Regions from separate parts of the Pseudomonas sp. RL_15y_Pfl2_60 genome, predicted to be linked through region 1. Evidence: predicted binding sites of a transcription regulator. Region 1 holds the regulator's gene; each other region holds the start of a gene.
What was found. Region 1 encodes sigma-54, which starts transcription at its own class of promoters, with help from an activator protein. Its sites were predicted from a motif close to ANTGGCATNNANNTTGCTNT; they were not measured.

Region 1 (7,339 bases):
AATCATTTCTTCTGGAAGCTGGGTATGCACACGCAACGGGAAGGCTACGTTCTCGAATACATCGAGATCGGTAAACAGCGCGCCGCTTTGAAACAGCACGCCCATCTGCTTGCGCATGTCGAACAATTCACTGCGCGACAAGGTCGGCAGATTGACCCCATTGACCCACACTTCCCCGGCTGAGGGCTTCAACTCAGCTGCTATCAGCCTCAACAGGGTCGTCTTTCCGCTTCCGGAAGGCCCCATGATGCCGATCACTTTGCCGCGCGGGATGCACACATCGATATTTTTGAAAATATCTCGGTTACCGCGCTTAAAACTGACGTTTTTAAGCTCAACCGCGTAATGACTATCGGCGCCCATCTAAACTCCTTACAAACAACTCCCTTGGTAGACGCACGGCGTTAAACCGAAGACACCACGCCAACCATCAGGGCCGAATTAGGGGCGCAGCATACCACCACCCCAGAAGCGCTCCCAATATTAGCAAACACGACTAAGCGCTCATACTCGTAACGAACGCACATGAGCAACACAATTCTAAGATGAGCCGGCAACGCTTTCGGGCTATAATCGCTGGCTTTTACAGAGCATGACCTGGCCGACCGCTATGAACCAGTCAAACGACCTGATCAAATCCGCACAGCGCACCATTCGCCTAGAGCTCGAAGCAGTTGAAGAGCTGCTGCCCCGGATTGATGACAATTTTATCCGCGCCTGCGAACTGATCCTTTCGAGCAAAGGCCGGGTCGTTGTGGTCGGCATGGGCAAGTCAGGTCACGTCGGCAATAAGATTGCAGCTACTTTAGCCAGCACCGGCACCACGGCTTTTTTTGTCCACCCAGCCGAAGCCAGCCACGGTGACATGGGCATGATCACCCGCGACGACGTGGTGCTCGCACTCTCCAACTCGGGCTCGACCGCTGAAATCGTGACACTGCTGCCACTGATCAAGCGCCTGGGCATCAAGCTGATCAGCATGACTGGCAACCCCGAGTCGGCTTTGGCCAAGGCCGCCGAAGTCAATCTCGATGCCAGCGTATCGAAAGAGGCTTGCCCGCTTAACCTGGCACCCACCTCATCGACCACCGCATCACTGGTGCTGGGCGATGCATTGGCGATCGCCCTGCTGGAGGCTCGCGGCTTTACCGCTGAAGACTTCGCCTTCTCGCATCCCGGCGGCGCACTCGGCAGACGCTTATTGCTGAAAGTGGAAAACGTCATGCACACCGGCGACGGCTTGCCTACAGTCAAACGAGGCACCTCGCTTCGCGAAGCATTGTTGGTCATGACCCAGAAAGGCCTGGGCATGACCGTCATCATCGACGAGAACGGCTTGCTGGCTGGAATCTTTACAGATGGTGACCTGCGCAGAACTCTGGACCGAGAAATTGATCTACGAGAAGCAACCATCGATCAAGTGATGACCGCCCGTGGCAAAACTGCCCGTGCCGAAATGCTCGCCGCAGAGGCATTGAAGATCATGGAAGACCATAAAATCAGCTCGCTGGTGGTCGTTGACGACAACGATCGCCCAATTGGCGCGCTGAACATGCACGACCTACTGCGTGCCGGAGTAATGTAATGACCCCAGATTTCAAAGAACGAGCGCGCGCGATCAAACTGGCCATTTTTGACGTTGACGGCGTGCTGACGGACGGCAAGTTATACTTTCTGGTCGACGGCAGCGAATTCAAGACGTTCAACACCCTTGATGGCCAAGGCATTAAGATGCTGATCAACTCGGGCGTACGCACCGCAATTATTACCGGACGTAAAACCCCCGTGGTTGAGCGCCGCGCACAAAACCTGGGGATTCAACACCTTTACCAAGGGCGCGAAGACAAACTGGCAGTGCTCGACGAACTACTCGGCGAACTCGGCCTAAACTATGATCAAGTCGCCTATTTGGGCGATGACTTGCCCGACCTGCCCGTTATTCGTCGAGTAGGCTTGGGAATTGCTGTCGCCAACGCTGATCCATTTGTACGTCAACATGCGTTCGCTGTGACCCAGGCCAAGGGCGGAGAAGGTGCGGCTCGCGAATTCTGCGAATCGATTATGCTCGCCCAAGGCACCCTTGAAGCTGCTCAAGCGGCCTACCTGTAGAACTGCAAACCATGCGTAAACCACTGAACATATTGCTCCTCATACTCGGCGTACTGCTCGTGGCAGCTGCCGGGTATTGGAATATCAACCCGGACAGTTTTGCTGACAAACCGGCAAAGACCACTGCGCAAAACACAATTGACTTTTATGTGGTCAACTCCAAAACCGTGCAATATCAACCGGACGGGAAATTACATTACGAGCTGACTGCCGACAAAGTCGAGCACGCCAAAGCCTCGGATATCTCTTACCTGACACAGCCCGACCTGCTGCTATACCGTGGAACAGAGCTTCCTTGGCATGTGCAAAGTGAAAAAGGCGAAGTTTCCCCAGGCGGCAAGGAAGTCGAACTGATTGACAAGGTTCGAGTTAAACGCACCGACGCCAAGGGGCGTCCAACACTGCTTACGACCAGTCGCCTAACGGTAATTCCAGATAAGGAATATGCGCAGACGCAGCAAGCCGTTAGAATCGACGCAGCCAATGGGGTGACCACGGCGCAAGGAATGAAAGCGTATTTAAATGACAGCAGGATGCTCTTGCTGTCCAACGTAAGAGGCCAGCATGAGGTTCGTTAAAACCCTCCCCCTTCTGCTCAGCTTGGGTGCATCGCTAGGAAGCGTTCACGCCTGGGCTTTGCCAACTGACCGCGATCAACCGATCCGCGTGCAGGCAGACAGCGCAGAGCTCGACGACAAACAAGGTGTTGCAGTTTATCGCGGCGATGTCGTCATCACTCAAGGCACCATGATAATCAAGGGTGACACAGTCACCATTACCCAGAACGCCAAAGGCGAGATCGACGTTTTCACCTCGGTCGGACGCCCTGCCTACTATGAGCAGAAACCCGCTGCAGACAAAGAAATCGTCAAGGCCTACGGCCTGACCATTCAATACTTTGCCGCCAACGAGCGTATTGTCCTGATTGACCAAGCCAAGGTTATTCAAGAGGGAAATACCTTCGAAGGCGAGAAAATTGTCTACGATACGCAGCGCCAAATCGTCAACGCAGGCCGCGCAACAGGCACCAAGGTGACCTCGCCGCGCCCACGCATCGATATGGTGATCCAGCCGAAGAACAAACCCACCCAAGGGCAGTAATTAATGGCTACATTGAAAGCCCAACACCTGGCTAAAAGCTACAAAAGCCGCCAGGTTGTCCGTGACGTTAGCCTGAGCATCGACAGCGGCCAGATCGTCGGCCTGCTTGGCCCTAACGGTGCAGGTAAAACCACCTGCTTCTACATGATCGTGGGCTTAGTGCAGGCTGATCAGGGGCGCATCCTGATTGACGACCTCGACGTCAGCCATCAGCCCATGCACGGCCGCGCACGCGCCGGCATTGGCTACCTGCCTCAAGAAGCATCGATTTTCCGCAAGCTCAGCGTTGCCGACAACATCATGGCAATTCTCGAGACGCGTAAAGAGCTTGACCGTGCAGGCCGCGAAGCTGAACTGGAAAACCTCCTTGAGGAATTCCATATTCACCATATTCGCGACAACCTGGGCATGAGCCTGTCCGGCGGTGAGCGACGCCGGGTTGAAATTGCCCGCGCCCTGGCAACCGCACCGAAATTCATCTTGCTCGATGAACCATTTGCCGGTGTCGACCCGATCTCGGTTGGTGATATCAAGCAAATCATCCACCATTTGAAAGCCAAGGGTATCGGCGTACTGATCACTGACCACAACGTGCGCGAAACGCTGGATATTTGCGAGACCGCCTATATCGTCAGCGACGGCCAACTCATTGCGGAAGGTGATTCAGAAGCGATTCTGTCCAACCAGACGGTTAAAGAAGTCTACCTGGGCCATGAATTCCGCCTTTAACCCAGTTTTTCTCAACCGATTAGCGTCAACAGCTAGGCAAAGCACTGCAATTCGGGCATATAATTTGCTTCCTTGAGGCGCCCATCCGGCGCCCTGTAGTGGATTGCGCAAAGACGCCGGTAAATAAGGTCTGCAATGAAACCATCGCTAGTCCTGAAGATGGGCCAGCAGCTGACGATGACTCCTCAGCTGCAACAAGCCATTCGCTTACTCCAACTGTCGACCCTGGATCTCCAGCAAGAAATCCAAGAGGCACTGGAGTCAAACCCAATGCTCGAACGCCAAGAAGACGGCGAAGACTTCGATAACTCGGACCCCATGGCCGACGGCGCAGAGACCGCGACCACCGAGCAGCCTGTACAACAGGACAGCTACCAAGAAACCAGCTTCCAGGATACCCCGCAAACCGTGGACAACCTGGAAGATGGCGAGTGGAACGAGCGTATCCCCAACGAGCTTCCGGTGGATACAGCCTGGGAAGATGTCTACCAAACCAGCGCCAGCAGCCTGCCCAGCAGCAGCGATGACGACGAATGGGACTTCACCACACGCACCTCGACCGGTGAAAGCCTGCAGAGCCACATGCTCTGGCAGCTCAACCTGTCCCCCATGTCCGATAAGGACCGCTTGATTGCAGTCACCCTGATCGACTGCATCAACGTCCAGGGCTATCTCGAAGAAACCCTGCAAGAGATTCTCGAAGCCTTCGACCCTGAACTGGACATCGAACTGGACGAAATAGAAGCCGTCCTGCACCGCATCCAGCAGTTTGAGCCTTCTGGTATTGCCGCGCGCGACCTGCGCGAATGCCTGACCCTGCAACTGCGCCAACTGCCCGCCAAAACCCCTTGGCTTGCCGAAGCACAGCGACTTGCCAATGACTATCTGGATCTGCTGGGCAACCGCGATTACAGCCAACTGATGCGGCGCATGAAGCTCAAAGAAGATGAGCTGCGCCAAGTCATTGAACTGATCCAAAGCCTCAACCCACGTCCGGGCTCGCAGATTGAATCAAGCGAACCCGAATACGTGGTACCCGATGTCATTGTGCGCAAACACAACGAGCGCTGGCTGGTTGAACTCAATCAGGAAGCCATGCCCCGGCTGCGCGTCAATGCGCAATACGCAGGTTTTGTACGTCGCGCCGACTCTAGCGCCGACAACACCTTTATGCGCAACCAGCTGCAAGAAGCCCGCTGGTTTATCAAAAGCCTGCAGAGCCGCAACGAAACGCTGATGAAGGTTGCGACCCAGATCGTTGAACATCAACGCGGCTTCCTTGACTACGGCGACGAGGCGATGAAACCCCTTGTGCTGCACGATATCGCCGAAGCGGTTGGCATGCACGAGTCGACCATTTCCCGGGTGACCACCCAGAAATTCATGCACACCCCCCGCGGCATTTACGAGTTGAAATACTTCTTCTCCAGCCACGTCAGTACCTCCGAAGGCGGAGAATGCTCGTCTACAGCGATCCGCGCGATCATCAAAAAACTGGTTGCAGCGGAAAATGCAAAAAAGCCGTTGAGTGACAGCAAGATCGCTGGTTTACTGGAGACACAAGGCATTCAAGTAGCTCGACGCACAGTTGCTAAATATCGAGAGTCTCTCGGTATCGCGCCTTCAAGTGAACGCAAGCGACTGATGTAACAGCTGATGAACAGGAAGATCGTCTCAATCACTATCGAACTGACCCGCTCTTAGCTAAAAGCAGCCATACTAAGGGCGTAAAGGTGTCAGACTCGATTTCTGGGGGTCTTACGCGCCACAGTGTTCCGGCGGCAGGCAACTCAGCCTGTCTCTTACACACGGCAACAAGGAGAAAGCGGTATGCAAGTCAACATCAGTGGACACCAGCTGGATGTGACCGACGCCCTGCGCGACTACATCGACGAAAAATTCAGTCGACTAGAGCGCCACTTCGACAAGATTACCAATGTGCAAGTCATTATGGAGGTCGAGAAGCTCAAGCAGAAAATCGAAGCCACCTTACACATTGCTGGCGGCGAAATTGTCGCCAACGCCGAACATGATGACATGTATGCAGCAATCGATTTACTGACCGACAAACTCGATAGACAACTTATCAAGCACAAGGAAAAGCAGCTCGACCGTCAACAGGGCGCAATGGCCCGTTGATATCGCCCAACTCCTATGATCCGACTTGAAAATATCCTGACCCCCGGCCGTTCCTTGGTGAATGTGCCGGGCGGCAGTAAAAAACGTGTTCTCGAACAGATTGCCAACTTGGTTGCGCGCGAATTGCCCGACCTCGATGGACAAGACATTTTCGAAAGCCTTATCGCCCGCGAAAAACTTGGGTCCACTGGTTTTGGTAATGGCATCGCCATTCCACACTGCCGTTTGCCTGCGTGCAATGCACCCATCAGCGCCTTGCTCAAGCTCGAATCGGCTGTCGATTTTGACGCGATTGATGGCGCCCCGGTTGACTTGCTGTTCGTGCTATTGGTGCCTGAGGCCGCGACGGATGAACACCTTGAGCTGCTTCGTCAAATAGCGAGCATGCTTGACCGCAGCGATGTCCGTGAGCGACTGCGCCAGGCGCAAAGCAATGACGCCCTGTATCAGGTTGTTGTCGACGTACAGAACAACAGCTAAACGACAGGGAACCTACATGCGCTTGATAATAGTCAGCGGGCGTTCAGGATCAGGTAAAAGTACCGCCCTTGATGTACTTGAGGACAACGGCTTTTACTGCATAGACAACCTGCCGGCCAGCTTGCTGCCTCAGCTAGCTGAACGAGCGTTTCAGCAAAAAGATTCAGTTCACCCTAACGTCGCGGTGTCGATTGACGCACGCAACCTGCCAAGCGACTTGAACATGTTTCCCGAGTTGCTTGAGCAAGTCCGTGCGCGCAATGTTCAGTGCGACCTGCTGTATCTGGACGCCAACGAAGAAACCTTGCTCAAGCGCTTCTCTGAAACGCGTCGGCGTCACCCCCTGACTAACGACAATCGTTCGTTGGCAGAAGCTATTACCGATGAAACCCTGCTGCTCGAGCCAATTATTGATCTGGCCGACCTGAAGATCGACACCACCCACCTGAATCTCTACCAACTGCGCGATACCCTCGCCTTGCGCCTGCTGAACAAGCCGGATCCGGGCACTGCATTTTTGGTTGAATCCTTTGGCTTCAAGCGCGGCATGCCGGTTGATGCAGACGTGGTGTTTGATGTGCGTTGCCTGCCAAACCCATACTGGCGCCCTGAGCTACGTGACTTCTCGGGGCTTGAAAAACCCGTTACGGACTACCTTGACAGTCAGGCGGACGTCCAGGACATGTACCAGGACATCCATGACTACCTGAGCAAATGGTTGCCACGTTTCGCGGCCAGCAATCGCGCTTATGTGACGATCGCCATTGGCTGCACAGGTGGG
Region 2 (7,339 bases), on a different contig from region 1:
CGCGCTGAGTTGGGGCTTCCACCTGCTGACCTGTTCAAAAAGCCTGAGCAGCCAGCCGACAGCAACAAAGGCTTCACCCTGGCGCAGAAGATGGTTGGCAAGGCTTGCGGCGTAGCAGGCGTGCGTCCTGGCACTTACTGCGAACCGAAGATGACCACCGTCGGCTCACAAGACACCACAGGTCCGATGACCCGTGATGAACTGAAAGACCTGGCGTGCCTGGGCTTCTCTGCTGATCTGGTGTTGCAGTCGTTCTGCCACACTGCGGCTTATCCAAAGCCAATCGATGTGACCACTCACCACACTCTGCCTGACTTCATCCGCACCCGCGGTGGTGTCTCGCTGCGTCCCGGTGACGGCATCATCCACAGCTGGCTGAACCGCATGCTGCTGCCAGATACCGTTGGTACTGGTGGTGACTCGCACACCCGTTTCCCAATGGGTATCTCGTTCCCTGCAGGTTCGGGCCTGGTTGCATTCGCAGCAGCTACCGGCGTTATGCCGCTAGACATGCCGGAATCCATCCTGGTTCGTTTCAAGGGCAAAATGCAGCCTGGTATCACCCTGCGTGACCTGGTCCATGCAATCCCTTACTACGCGATCCAGAAAGGCCTGCTGACTGTTGAGAAGAAAGGCAAGATCAACGCCTTCTCCGGCCGTATTCTTGAGATCGAAGGTCTCGACGAACTGACCGTTGAACAAGCGTTCGAGCTGTCTGACGCCTCGGCAGAGCGTTCCGCTGCTGGTTGCACCATCAAGATGCCGGAAAAGGCAATTGCCGAATACCTGCAGTCGAACATCACCCTGCTGCGCTGGATGATCAGCGAAGGCTACGGCGATGCACGCACCATGGAACGTCGCGCGCAAGCGATGGAAGCATGGCTGGCTAACCCGGAACTGATGAGCGCTGATGCTGACGCCGAATACGCTGAAGTCATCGAAATCGACCTGTCAGAACTGAAAGAACCAGTTCTGTGCGCTCCAAACGACCCAGACGATGCTCGTCTGCTGTCGAGCGTTCAGGGCGAGAAGATCGACGAAGTGTTTATCGGCTCGTGCATGACCAACATTGGTCACTTCCGCGCGGCTGGCAAGCTGCTGGATAAAGTCAAAGGTGGCATCCCTACTCGTCTGTGGCTGTCGCCGCCGACCAAGATGGACGCTCACCAACTGACTGAAGAAGGCTACTACGGCATCTTCGGCAAGGCTGGCGCACGCATGGAAATGCCGGGTTGCTCGCTGTGCATGGGTAACCAGGCACGTGTAGAAGCCAACTCCACAGTGGTTTCCACCTCGACGCGTAACTTCCCGAACCGTCTGGGCGATGGCGCTAACGTGTACCTGGCCTCTGCCGAACTGGCTGCGGTCGCTGCAATCACCGGCAAACTGCCGACGGTTGAAGAGTACATGGGCTACGCGAAAGACATCGACAGCATGGCTGCTGATGTTTATCGCTACCTGAGCTTCGACCAGATTGCTGAGTTCCGCGAAGCAGCTGCGAACGCCAATATCCCGGTCGTTCAAGCCTAAGCGTTACTAGCATCGAAAAAGCCCCGCCCAGTGCGGGGCTTTTTTTTGCGTGTGATCACGCCCTTTGCTCAAGTCCGCTGGCACATGGATTGCTTTGCTAGACACACAGCAAGCAGCTCCAACTACGGATCTCGCTTATCGACAATGGCGTCGTCTCGGTACTGCTCTGCGCAGCGACTGGAACGGCGCTTTTTTGTGTTGTAAAGGGAATGCTAAATGGGTGATCAAACACTTAACCGCACAGATGTACTGGATTGGGTTAACGGCTCCGATGGCCCAGAAAAGAGCGTCCTCAATCTTGGGTTTATGGCCCTGACAGACTCGGCATCATTGATTGTGGCTGCCACACAAGGCTTTGCCCAACCCTATGGCTTGACCCTCAATCTGCAGCGCCAATCATCTTGGGCCACCCTGCGCGACAAGCTGCTGAGCCGCGAGCTCGACGCTGCACAATCACTATACGGCCAAATCTACGGCACCCACTTGGGAATTGGCGGCCAGCCCACCGAGATGGCAATTCTGATGGGCCTTAATCACAACGGCCAGGCGATTAACCTCTCGGAACAACTCAAGCGCGAAGGCGTGACCAATGGCGATGCACTCAAACAATACGTGCATCAAAGCAGTGCAAAACTTACTTTCGCGCAAACCTTTCCCACCGGCACGCACGCCATGTGGCTTTACTATTGGCTGGCCAGCCAAGGCATACACCCGCTCACTGACGTCAATACCGTAGTGGTGCCGCCCGCACAAATGGTTGCACACCTTAACGCGCAACGTATCGACGGTTTCTGCGCAGGCGGGCCATGGGGAGCCTTGGCAGTAGACCAAGGTCAAGGCTTTACCGTGGCTACGACTCAAGCGATCTGGCCAGACCACCCGGAAAAGGTATTGGGCCTCACACGCGAGTTCATCGAGCTTTATCCCAATACCGCGCGAGCCCTCACCATGGCCGTCCTTGAAGCCAGCCGTTTCATTGACGAAAACCCGGAAAACAAACGCAGCACGGCCAAGCTGATCAGCAGCGCCGACTATGTTGACGCTCCCTTGTCTGCCATAGAACCGCGATTTCTTGGCAACTACCAAGACGGTCTCGGCAATGCCTGGGCCGACCCGCACCCACTGCGCTTCCACGCCGGCGGCGCAGTCAACATGCCGTATTTATCCGACGGCATCTGGTTTATGACCCAATTCCGCCGCTGGGGCTTGCTACGTGATGATCCCGACTACCTGGGTATCGCGCAGCGTATCCAGCAAATCGACATCTACAGCCAGGCGGCGCAGGCATTGAACATCCCGGTGCCACCTGCGATGCGCAGCAGCACCCTGCTCGATGGCAAAAGCTGGGACGGCAGCAACCCGGTGGACTATGCGCGAGGTTTTGCCCTTCACGCCTTGAGCGATAACTCAGTCACCGCCCAATAACTGGCAGGAGGCCAAGATATGCTGCGCATACTGCTGATAAACGACACACCGAAAAAAGTCGGCCGGCTCAAAGCGGCACTGACCGAGGCCGGATTTGAAGTCATCGACGAATCCGGCTTGACCATCGACCTGCCCGCTCGGGTTGAGGCTGTGCGCCCGGATGTAATCCTGATCGACAGTGAATCCCCCAGCCGTGACGTCATGGAGCAAGTGGTGCTGGTGACTCGTGACCAGCCGCGCCCAATTGTCATGTTCACTGACGAACACAACCCCAGCGTCATGCGCCAAGCCATTCAGTCGGGCGTCAGTGCTTACATAGTGGAAGGTATTCACGCCCAGCGCCTGCAACCGATTTTAGATGTGGCAATGGCCCGCTTTGAGAGCGATCAAGCCTTGCGCGCGCAATTACACGCACGCGACGCACAACTGGCTGAACGCAAACGGATTGAGCTGGCCAAGGGCTTGTTGATGAAAATGAAAAGCTGCGATGAAGAAGCCGCCTACACCCTGATGCGTCGCCAAGCCATGAGCCGCCAACAAAAGCTCGCACAAGTGGCCGAGCAGATTATTGCCATGCACGATTTGCTCGGCAAATAAGCGGACTGTACCGCTTGGGGCGCCACTGTTCTGCTCGCACCTGTCACGGACAGCAAACTGTATAGCCGGCTCAATGGCCGGTTGTATCTGCGCCAGCAACTGTTCAATGGCTAAGATCAAGTATCAGCAGCCACCAACAGTGAACTCAACATGCCCCAGCAAAGTGACGAGCGCCTGCTTCTTGCCGAAGCAGACCAGCGTGCCCTCAACTACCTCGACAGCCTGCCACAGCGCCCGGTATTCCCCAGTCACCAAGCCATTGCCGGACTCAAGACGCTTGACCTGCCATTCAGTGAACAAGGCATAGCTGCAAACCAGGTGTTAGCCCTGCTTGATGACATCGCATCCCCGGCCACAGTCAGCTCCAACAGCTCGCGCTATTTCGGCTTTGTTATCGGCGCCACCCTCCCCGCCGCTGCGGCAGCCGAACGCATAGTGCTCGCCTGGGATCAATGCGCTTCGTCGTTCGACAACTCCCCGGCCGTTGATGCAATCGAGCGCATTGCCGGGCGCTGGGTGCTCGAAGCTTTGGGGCTAGCTAGTAACAGTGCAGTCGGCTTTGGTACCAGCGCAACGGCCTGCACCCTGGCGTGCCTATCTGCAGCCCGGCGCTCACTGCTGGCACGCAAAGGCTGGGACTTTGACGGTGATGGTTTAATTGGCGCGCCCGAGATACGTGTCGTGGTATCAGCTAGCGTACACATCACCGTGAAGAAGGCTTTGCGCGTACTGGGTTTTGGCATGAACCGGCTAGTCGTTGCGCCTGTGGACGAGCATGGCCGGATTGATCCACTGCAGTTGCCAGCGCTGGATGATATGACGATCCTTTGCCTACAGGCAGGCGAAGTCAATACCGGCGAGTTCGACCCCTTCTGCAGCCTTATTCCCAGCGCCAAAGCAGCGGGTGCATGGGTCCACGTCGACGGTGCTTTTGGTTTGTGGGCTCGCGCCTCATCTGCTGCTGAACTCGTCGACGGCGTCGAACTGGCGGATAGCTGGACCACCGACGGACACAAATGGCTAAACACACCATACGACGGCGCCATGGCTATTTGCCGTGATGCGGATGCACTTGCTGCGGCGATGAACAGCGATGCGGCCTACGCCACGGCATCAAAGGATGCACAGAAAAACCTGACCCTGGAGTTCTCGCGCCGGGCGCGCGGGGTGCCGATCTGGGCGGCTCTCGCCTCACTTGGCCGCGAGGGGTTGCGCCAGATGATAGACAACCACATTCGTCAGGCCAGCCATCTGGCTGAACGGCTGCGCACTGCCGGATATCAGGTGCTCAACCGGGTTGTACTTAACCAAGTTCTGGTGCGGGCAGATACTGATCAACAGACCACTGCAATCCGCCTGGCCGCCCAGGCATCCGGACAAGTCTGGTTTGGACCGACAATCTGGCAAGAACGCCCTGCCTTTCGCCTGAGTATTTCATCCTGGCGCACCACTGATGCGGATATCGAACTACTCGCTGACCTGCTGATTGCACTCAAACAGCAAACCAGCAGCTGAACCTGTAATTGCAGCGCAACCACTCGACAACCCTGGCTCACTGCGTATATCTTCATCACCGGCCACCGCAGTGGCCAGCGTCGCTCGGACGGTTCCGGGCGCTTACGTACGTTGAGGTTTACATGGCTGAGCAAGCTAAGCGCCGCTTTGCGCGCATCGATCGTCTCCCTCCCTATGTTTTCAATATCACCGCTGAACTGAAGATGGCAGCCCGTCGCCGTGGCGAGGACATCATTGACTTCAGCATGGGCAACCCAGACGGCCCGACGCCTCCCCATATCGTTGAAAAACTCTGCACTGTTGCCCAGCGTGAAGACACCCACGGCTATTCGACTTCGCGCGGTATTCCGCGCCTGCGCCGAGCGATCTCACGCTGGTATGCCGACCGTTACCAGGTGGATATCGATCCTGAAGATGAGGCCATCGTCACCATCGGCTCCAAAGAAGGCTTGGCTCACCTGATGCTAGCGACGCTGGATCATGGTGATACGGTACTGGTGCCAAACCCCAGCTACCCGATCCATATTTATGGTGCCGTGCTTGCTGGCGCCCAGGTACGTTCAGTGCCGCTGGTGCCAGGTGTCGATTTCTTTGCTGAGCTGGAGCGCGCCATTCGCGAGTCCATCCCTAAGCCGAAGATGATGATTTTGGGTTTCCCATCCAACCCGACGGCGCAGTGTGTCGAGCTGGACTTCTTTGAGCGCGTAGTGGCGCTGGCCAAACAATATGACGTGTTGGTGGTGCACGATCTCGCCTACGCCGATATCGTCTATGACGGCTGGAAGGCGCCATCGATCATGCAGGTTCCGGGCGCCAAGGATGTCGCCGTGGAGTTCTTCACCCTGTCCAAGAGCTACAACATGGCTGGTTGGCGGATTGGCTTCATGGTTGGCAACAAGGAACTGGTTAATGCCTTGGCACGAATCAAGAGCTATCACGACTACGGCACCTTTACCCCGCTACAAGTGGCTGCTATCGCCGCACTTGAGGGTGACCAGCAATGCGTACGCGACATTGCCGAGCAGTACCGGCAGCGGCGCAACTTAATGGTCAAAGGCCTGCATGAGCTGGGTTGGATGGTTGAGAATCCGAAGGCCTCAATGTATGTCTGGGCCAAGATACCTGAGGCCTATGCCGAGCTTGGCTCACTGGAGTTTGCTAAAAAACTGCTGGCGCAAGCCAAGGTCTGCGTCTCACCGGGCATTGGCTTTGGCGATTATGGTGATGACCATGTGCGCTTCGCCTTGATCGAGAATCAGGATCGCATTCGTCAGGCCTTGCGCGGCATCAAGCATATGTTCAGAACCGATGGCGTGCTTGCCCAGCCCATCAAGTAACGCCCAGCAACCTACAGCATCCATTCACAGCGAGCGCCCGGTAATCCATGATTACCGGGCGCTCGTCGTTTAGAGATCCTTTGAAAAATGTCGCGCTCGACCTTAGTGGTCTAATCGGGGCCAAACTGAAGCTCATTCAACCGAAAGGCTGTGAGCCGTTTTTCAACGACGCAAGGGCTGCACAGTAATATCGAGCGCAGTAGGTTTTCAGAGATTCATTAGCTTGAATAATCAAGCACAGTCCAGATGCTGCTCACGCCTTCCCCGATCACGCAATTGGACGCAGTCAACGCCTTGTTGTAGCTGAGCGCCATCAAACTGGTCGCGCCATCGACCACATCATCATGTTGCGCCATCCACTGCACGCGCCCGCAATTGGGTGTGTCAATTACATAGCTGTTGGCCACGGCGGCGCCCCTTGCAGGCATACCGATCACATCCACAACTAATCCGTGCTCCTCAACCCGCTTGCCATCAGAAATGACCACGGCCCAAGCATCGTTATTGTCGATCACTAAATAGGTGCCATTGGCTTTGGGTTGCTCAAGAGATGGTTGCGCGCATCCGCCGAGCATGACCAATACCAAAACTGTCATCAGCATCTGTTGCATTGTTTGCTACCCCTTTGCCTAAACGATGGGCTGGGGCTTGGTTACCTTCAGGCCATCGCAATGAGTGAAATTTGCAGCGCGATGGCAAGACTATTAACCAATACTGTTTATTTGTACAGTGTTTTTGTACTAAACTCATTTACGCCATCTGACAGATACCGTACAGGCTTGATTGGGAGCGCAACGATGCTGGACGTAATGCAATTAAAACAAACAGTTAACCTAATGCCCCTGGAAAAAGTACGGGCCACAGTGGACGAGCTTCACCTTGAAGGGATAGTCACTGAAGGCAAAACCCCCTTCAACAGGCTGCACTTCAACACC
Region 3 (7,339 bases), 890 kb from region 1:
CTGGAAGCAGAGTGCAGAAATCCTGCCGCCGCTGTCGGCGAGCGATCCATCTAAGGGCATTGCCGAAGTGGTGATGATTCCGGTTGTCGGCGCAATCGGCAACGCCGTCGCCCACGCCATTGGCAAGCGCGTCCGCGACCTGCCGATCACTTCTGCACGCATCAAGGAGGCCCTCAATGGCTAATCGTCCGCTGCAACTGACCCTCAACGGTAAAACCGTGGACTCGGCGGATATCCCCGATGACCTGCCGATGATCGATTACCTGCACGAATATAAAAACCTCACCGGCTCGCGTCTGGGCTGCGGCCAGGGTATCTGCCATGCCTGCGTGGTGATCGTCGACAATCCCGACGGCACCAGCGAAGAGGTACGCACCTGCATTACCGGCGCGCATTATTTTGCAGGGAAAAAGGTTCGCACCATCGAAGGCCACGCCAGCCGTGATGAACAGGGTAAGGTTACCGAGCTGAACCCGATCCAGCAGCGCTTCGTCGATGAGTTTGCCTTCCAGTGCAGCTATTGCGCCCCGGGCTTCGTCAATGCCGCGACCTTGTTGGTTGAGAAACTTCAGCGCAAGCCGATTGTTAATAGCCAGCTCGAACAAGTCATTGAAGACAGCCTTGGTCATCACATTTGCCGCTGCACTGGCTATGTTCGCTACTTTAGTGCGACGCGCAATGTACTGACCGATCTCGGCCTGGTCAGGGAGGGGTGAGCATGAAGCATTTATTTCTGCGCCTGAGTCTGGCGCTTGGCCTGGCCGCCCCGTTGTTGTCGGCGCATGCCGATAACCAGGTCGAGCGCGGCGCCTACCTGGCCCGCGCGGCCGACTGCATGGCCTGCCATACAAAACCCGGTGGTGCGCCCTATGCCGGCGGCCTGCCGATTGTTTCGCCGTTTGGCACCATCTACGGCACCAACATCACCCCGAGCAAAGAGCACGGCATTGGCTTGTACAGCGATGAAGAGTTTTTCGCCGCGCTTACCGAAGGCAAGCGTCGTGATGGCGCCAACCTGTATCCGGCGATGCCCTATACCTCGTATCACCTGATGCCACGCGATGACTCCGATGCGATACACGCCTACCTCAAAACCATCGAGCCGATTGAACGCGCGGCACCGCAAACCAGCCTGAGCTTTCCGTTCAACCTGCGGTTCGGCTTGATCGGCTGGAACATGATCTACGCCGAAGATTTACAGTTGCAACCGGCTGAAGGCAAAAGCGCGGCATGGAAGCGCGGTCAGTATATGGTCGATGTGCTTGGCCATTGCGGCGAATGCCACACGCCGCGGAGTAAAACCGGGGCCATGGAACTGGATAAACGCATGACGGGCGGTGTGCTTAACGGCTACCTGGCGCCATCGTTGCTGAGCGATAACCTGGCTGATCGCGGTTGGAATCATCAGGACCTCGGTTCCTTCCTCAAGCACGGCATGAGCGCGCAGGGCACCATGTTCAACGAGATGTACCCGGTGTTCCACAACAGCACCCAGCACTTGAGTGATGCAGACCTGGCGGCTATGGCGACCTTCTTGCTCGGCGACCAGCCGCCAGAAGCTAAAGCGTTGAGCGAAGTGGCATTCGACAAGCTCAGCCCCAGTGCACAAAAGGGTCGTCAACAATACCTGAATGTATGCGCCGGTTGTCACGCTGCAGGCGGCGAGGGCAAGCCGCATATCGCGGTAGCCATGCGTGGTAACACTACGCTGCGCCTGGACGACCCGCGTAACTTGCTGCGAGTGATAGAGGACGGTATTGGTGAACAGCAATTTACTGGCTTCGAGCGCATGCAGCCGATGCCGGGTTTCGCCGAGAAGTTGAGTGACCAACAACTGGCCGACCTGCTCAATTACCTGCGCCAGAGCTGGGGTGGCAAGCCCGGTGACCTGGCTGTCAGCGATATCCAGGCTTTGCAGGAGCAAGCACCTTCCGCCGAGCATTAACTGCACTGCATATAAGCGCGAAGGACAAGCAACCCGTTGCCATCAAGTCTGTTGGTAGCGGGTTTTTTTATGGCTTAGATATTCGGTCACACAATGGGGCGCTTTCCCCGGGCAATGCTCTGTTTTGGTTCCAAGGTGCCTTGTTGTTGGTTCGATAAACCCGGGCGGAGGCTCTGCAATGCCGGTTGAGGAAGTTTGGCGCGCAACTTGCTCTGTTTGCATCAGTGTTGGAACCCAACCAAGACTGCGTAATGTAGTGGCCCAATGATCAACGGCGATCAACGGGCGTTGAGCGTTACTGGCAGTTGTACCAAGCAGGGGCGGTTGAGCCCATGAATGAACAGGCAAAGGCGCCTGGAGCTGAAAAGCTCTAGGCGCTTTTTTTTTGCGTTTTAAACTCACATTCAGAGAAAAACTATGTCCTATTTAGCGCCTGCTGAGTTTGTCAGCAAAATGGTGGATGCCGGTGAATCCAAGGTGTTCATGTCCACCCGTGACACTTTGATTCGTGCATTTATGGCCGGTGCGATCCTGGCGCTTGCCGCGGTTTTTGCAATTACCATCACCGTGCAGACCGGTATGCCGCTGGTGGGGGCCATGCTGTTCCCGGTGGGGTTCGTCATGCTTTACCTGATGGGTTTTGACCTGCTCACCGGGGTGTTCGTGCTCACGCCATTGGCGTTGCTCGACAGGCGTCCCGGTGTCACTGTTAGCGGTGTTCTGCGTAATTGGGGGCTGGTGTTTACCGGCAACTTCGCCGGAGCATTGACCGTGGCGATCATGATGGCATTTGTCTTTACCTATGGCTTTTCAGCCAGCCCGGGTGTCATCGGCGAAAAAATCTCGCACATCGGTGAAGCGCGTACTCTGGGGTATGCCGAATACGGCCTGGCGGGTTGGGTGACCATTTTCCTGCGCGGCATGCTGTGTAACTGGATGGTTTCGATGGGGGTTGTGGGAGCGATGATCTCGACCACCGTCAGTGGCAAGACCATCGCCATGTGGATGCCGATCATGCTGTTTTTCTACATGGGTTTTGAGCATTCGGTGGTGAACATGTTCCTGTTCCCGTCAGCGATGATCATGGGCGGTAATTTCTCGGTAATGGACTACATGCTCTGGAATGAAATCCCGACTGCACTGGGTAACTTGGTTGGCGGCCTGGCTTTTACCGGCCTGACCCTCTACACCACCCATGTGAGGACGGCTCCTAAGCGCTCTTTCAGTTAATTACGCCATAACGCCCCGGTCCAGATGCTGGCGGGGCGTATCGGGAGTCGCATGACAAGCCAGCTCAAGGTTTCGGTAGGGCAATACTCGACCAGGGGACGCAAGCCGACCAATCAGGATTTTCACGGCATCTGCATTCCGCAGGAGCCGCAGCTGTCAAGCAAAGGCATTGCCATCGCCCTGGCAGATGGCATCAGCAGTAGTACAGTGAGTCATATCGCCAGTGAGACGGCCATTGGCAGCTTCCTCAGCGATTATTACTGCACATCCGATGCATGGTCGGTGAAGACGTCGGCACAGCGTGTGCTGATGGCGACGAACTCCTGGCTGTATGCACAAACGCGCCAGAGCCAGTATCGCTATGACCTTGACCGGGGTTATGTGTGCACGCTCAGCGCAATGGTGATCAAGTCGACCACGGCGCACATCTTCCATGCAGGCGACACGCGCATCTACCGTTTGCGCGGCAGCCAGCTCGAACAACTGACGGAGGATCACCGCCTCTGGATCTCGCAAAACAAGAGCTACCTGAGCCGGGCAATGGGGATCAACGCGCACCTTGAACTCGACTACCGTAGCTTCCTGCTGGAACCGGGCGATCACTTTGTGTTTGCCAGCGATGGCGTCTACGAGTTTGCCAGTGCAGCGTGTATGACCGAGTTGATTACGGCGCACGCCCATGACTTGGATAGCGCTGCCCGGGCGATTGTCGAGCATGCGTACGGGCAGGGCAGCGATGACAATCTCACGCTGCAGATAGTCCGGATCGACAGCTTGGGGCATCAGGACGCCAACGAGTTGCAACTGCAGTTGAGTGAATTGCCGTTCGCCCCGCTGCTTGAGGCGCCCATGGTGTTTGATGGTTATCGGATTATCCGCGAGTTGTACGCCAGCAGTCGCAGTCATGTTTATCTGGCGCAAGACAGCGAGAGCCAAGCACAGGTGGCGCTCAAGGCGCCTTCGGTGGATCAGCAGCACGACCTTGCGCATCTGGAGCGTCTGCTCGGCGAGGAATGGGTGGCGCGGCGCATCGACAGCCCATACGTGCTCAAGGCCCCTGCGCAGACACGCAAGCGCAATTACCTGTACAGCGTCAGTGAATTTGTCGAAGGCCAGACTCTGCGCCAATGGTTGCTCGATCATCCACGGCTTGAGTTGGAGCAGGTGCGGGTCATGGCTGAGCAAATCGGTAAAGGCTTGCAGGCGTTCCATCGTCTGGAAATGCTGCATCAGGACCTGCGCCCCGACAACATCATGGTTGAACCCGGCGGTGGCTTGAAACTGATCGACTTTGGCTCGGCGCAAGTCGCCGGGCTCATGGAAATTGCCTCGCCAAACGAGCGCCACCAGTTACTCGGCACAGCCCAGTACACCGCGCCAGAATACTTTTTGGGCGAAAGCGGCTCGCCGCGCTCTGATCAATACTCACTGGCGGTGATCATCTATCAAATGCTCAGTGGCCGCCTGCCCTATGGTGCTGAGGTGGCCAAGTGCAAAAGTCGTGCGGCGCAGAATCGCCTGATCTACCAGCCGTTGCGAACGATCGATCCAGGGCTGCCAGTCTGGCTTGATGATGTCTTGCACAAGGCGCTGCAAGCAGACCCGCTTAGGCGCTACGCCGCACTTTCTGAGTTTATTTTTGAACTGCGCCAACCCAGTCGGGAAATTCTCAGCAAGCACCGACCGCCATTACTGGAGCGTAACCCGCTGCTGTTTTGGAAAGGGCTGTCGGCGCTTCTGGCATTGGTGATTGTATGGCTGCTGAGCCGGGGGGTTTAGCCTTGGTATTTGGCATTAGTCTGGTGCGCGACAAGCGGAATATGCACCATTGGAGTTCCAATGCGCCGTCGAACTGCAGTTGAGCAAGGCGCAAGGTGCCTGCAACAGCGCTTTTGACAATGTGGCATAAGCCTTGCTTTTACCAAGCTAATGCCCTCTCTGGCCGAGGGCGGTCCATGCGATCAATGGTGATCGGACTGTCTGTAAAGGTCATGGGCAACAATCGCTAGGCAAGGCATCGCAGCCAGTTGTTTAGCGTTAAAGAACAGGCAAAGGCGCCTGGAACCGAAAGGTTTCAGGCGCTTTTTTTTGGCTTAAAAAACGTGATTGGCTTGGATGGGTGCTCTATGAACTCCAGTGTCGCAACCTTGAATAATCTGCAAACTCTGATCGTTATTGGCAATGGCATGGTTGGTCATCATTGTGTCGAGCAGCTGATTGAGCACGGTGCGCTGGCTCAGTACAAGATTCATGTGTTCAGTGAAGAGCCGTTGCGCGCCTACGACCGGGTTCACCTTTCCGAGTACTTTACTGGTCGTGATGCCGAGTCCCTTGCGTTGAGCGCTGCCGAGCTCTATCAACAGCCGGGTGTGACCTTGCATTTGGGCGTACCCGTGCTGGAGATCGATCGCCAGCGGTGCGAGGTGATTACTGCCGATGGTTGTTTCGCCTTCGATAAGCTGGTGCTGGCCACAGGTTCCTATCCATTCGTGCCGCCAATCGAAGGCGCCGAAGGTGACTCGCGGTTGGTCTATCGCACCTTGGCCGATCTGGACACTATCCAGGTCGCAGCCAGGAGCGCCCGGCGCGGAGTCGTAGTCGGTGGCGGCTTGCTAGGACTGGAAGCGGCTAATGCCTTGAAATCCTTGGGGCTGGAAGCGCATGTGGTTGAGTTTGCGCCGCGCCTGATGCCTGTACAGCTGGATGATCACGGCGGCTTGGCGCTCAAGGCGCAAATTGAAGCGCTTGGCGTGAGTGTGCATTTGTCCCGTGCCACGCAATCGATTAGTGCGGGTGATGAGTATCGCTACCGCATGAACTTTACTGATGATGAGTTTCTAGAGACTGATCTGATCGTTTTTTCCGCCGGTATCCGTCCACAGGACGCCCTTGCCAGGCAGTGTGGCCTTGAGCTGGGGGCGCGTGGCGGCGTGGCGATCGACAACAACTGCCTTACCAGCGATCCACAGATTTTCGCCATTGGTGAATGCGCCGCCTGGAACGGTAGCGTCTTTGGCTTGGTAGCCCCCGGTTATCAAATGGCCCGCGCGGTTGCCGCGCAGTTATGCGGCGAAGACAGCGCGCCGTTCATGGGCGCAGACATGTCGACCAAGCTCAAGCTGCTTGGGGTCGATGTCGGTTCGATCGGTGATGCGCATGGCGCAACTGCAGGCTCACGCAGCTACCGCTTTATCGACGAAGCCACGGCCAGCTACCGTCGGCTTGTCGTCTCACCAGACGGTAAGCATGCTATTGGCGCTGTGCTGGTGGGTGATAACAGTTATTACGATACCTTGCTGCAATATGTACAAAATGGCATCAAGCTGCCGGCTGATCCAGCTTGCTTGATCTTGCCGCAAGGCGAGGGCGCACCGGTACTCGGCGCCGATGCATTGCCGGACACAGCGACGATTTGCTCCTGTCATAACGTCAATAAAGGCGCGGTGTGCGCTGCCATTGATGGCGGTTGTGCCGACCTTGCGGGGCTTAAAACCTGCACCAAGGCAGGGACTGGCTGCGGCGGCTGTGCTGCTTTGCTAAAGCAGGTTTTCGAACATGAGTTGACCGTCCGTGGCGTGGTTGTCGACAAGAGCCTGTGCGAGCACTTTCCCTATACCCGCCAAGAGTTGTATTCGATTGTGCGCGTTGAGGGCATCGAGAGTTTCGACGAGCTGTTGAGCAAGCACGGCAAGGGCCATCTTGGTTGTGATATTTGCAAGCCAGCGGTCGGCTCAGTGCTCGCATCCTGCTGGAATCGCTCTATCACCGATCCCTTGCTGGTGCCATTGCAAGACACCAATGACACCTTCATGGCCAACATGCAAAAAAATGGAACCTACTCGGTAGTGCCGCGCATTCCCGGCGGGGAAATCACTCCGGATGGTTTGATTGCGATTGGCGCAGTGGCGAAAAAATACGATCTCTACACCAAGATCACCGGCGGTCAGCGCATCGACTTGTTCGGCGCGCAACTGCACGAGTTACCGGATATCTGGAGCGAGTTGATTGCCGCTGGTTTCGAGACGGGCCACGCCTATGGCAAGTCGCTGCGTACCGTGAAGTCTTGCGTGGGCAGCAACTGGTGCCGCTACGGCGTGCAGGACAGCGTGGGCATGGCACTGGTTCTGGAGGATCGCTACAAGGGCTTACGCTCACCACACAAGA

Region 2: a site for sigma-54 is predicted at 1,607-1,626, ahead of AACY26_RS06265 (CmpA/NrtA family ABC transporter substrate-binding protein). Genes of this name have one in related genera too.
Region 3: a site for sigma-54 is predicted at 5,075-5,094, ahead of nirB (nitrite reductase large subunit NirB). Genes of this name have one in related genera too.

The regions. Positions count from the first base shown of each region.
Region 1 is NZ_CAXAOE010000001.1:972,970-980,308, forward strand. It holds gene AACY26_RS04610 (ATP-binding cassette domain-containing protein) at 1-363, opposite strand, end outside; gene AACY26_RS04615 (KpsF/GutQ family sugar-phosphate isomerase) at 611-1,585, shown strand; gene AACY26_RS04620 (KdsC family phosphatase) at 1,585-2,109, shown strand; gene lptC (LPS export ABC transporter periplasmic protein LptC) at 2,121-2,687, shown strand; gene lptA (lipopolysaccharide transport periplasmic protein LptA) at 2,674-3,210, shown strand; gene lptB (LPS export ABC transporter ATP-binding protein) at 3,214-3,939, shown strand; gene AACY26_RS04640 (RNA polymerase factor sigma-54) at 4,075-5,589, shown strand; gene hpf (ribosome hibernation-promoting factor, HPF/YfiA family) at 5,770-6,078, shown strand; gene ptsN (PTS IIA-like nitrogen regulatory protein PtsN) at 6,094-6,558, shown strand; gene rapZ (RNase adapter RapZ) at 6,575-7,339, shown strand, end outside.
Region 2 is NZ_CAXAOE010000002.1:242,325-249,663, forward strand. It holds gene acnB (bifunctional aconitate hydratase 2/2-methylisocitrate dehydratase) at 1-1,530, shown strand, start outside; gene AACY26_RS06265 (CmpA/NrtA family ABC transporter substrate-binding protein) at 1,747-2,955, shown strand; gene AACY26_RS06270 (ANTAR domain-containing response regulator) at 2,974-3,552, shown strand; gene AACY26_RS06275 (pyridoxal phosphate-dependent decarboxylase family protein) at 3,703-5,067, shown strand; gene alaC (alanine transaminase) at 5,190-6,404, shown strand; gene AACY26_RS06285 (hypothetical protein) at 6,623-7,015, opposite strand; gene AACY26_RS06290 (transcriptional regulator) at 7,202-7,339, shown strand, end outside.
Region 3 is NZ_CAXAOE010000001.1:87,071-94,409, reverse strand. It holds gene AACY26_RS00435 (xanthine dehydrogenase family protein molybdopterin-binding subunit) at 1-184, shown strand, start outside; gene AACY26_RS00430 ((2Fe-2S)-binding protein) at 177-716, shown strand; gene AACY26_RS00425 (c-type cytochrome) at 719-1,945, shown strand; gene AACY26_RS00420 (formate/nitrite transporter family protein) at 2,363-3,175, shown strand; gene AACY26_RS00415 (bifunctional protein-serine/threonine kinase/phosphatase) at 3,227-4,954, shown strand; gene nirB (nitrite reductase large subunit NirB) at 5,302-7,339, shown strand, end outside.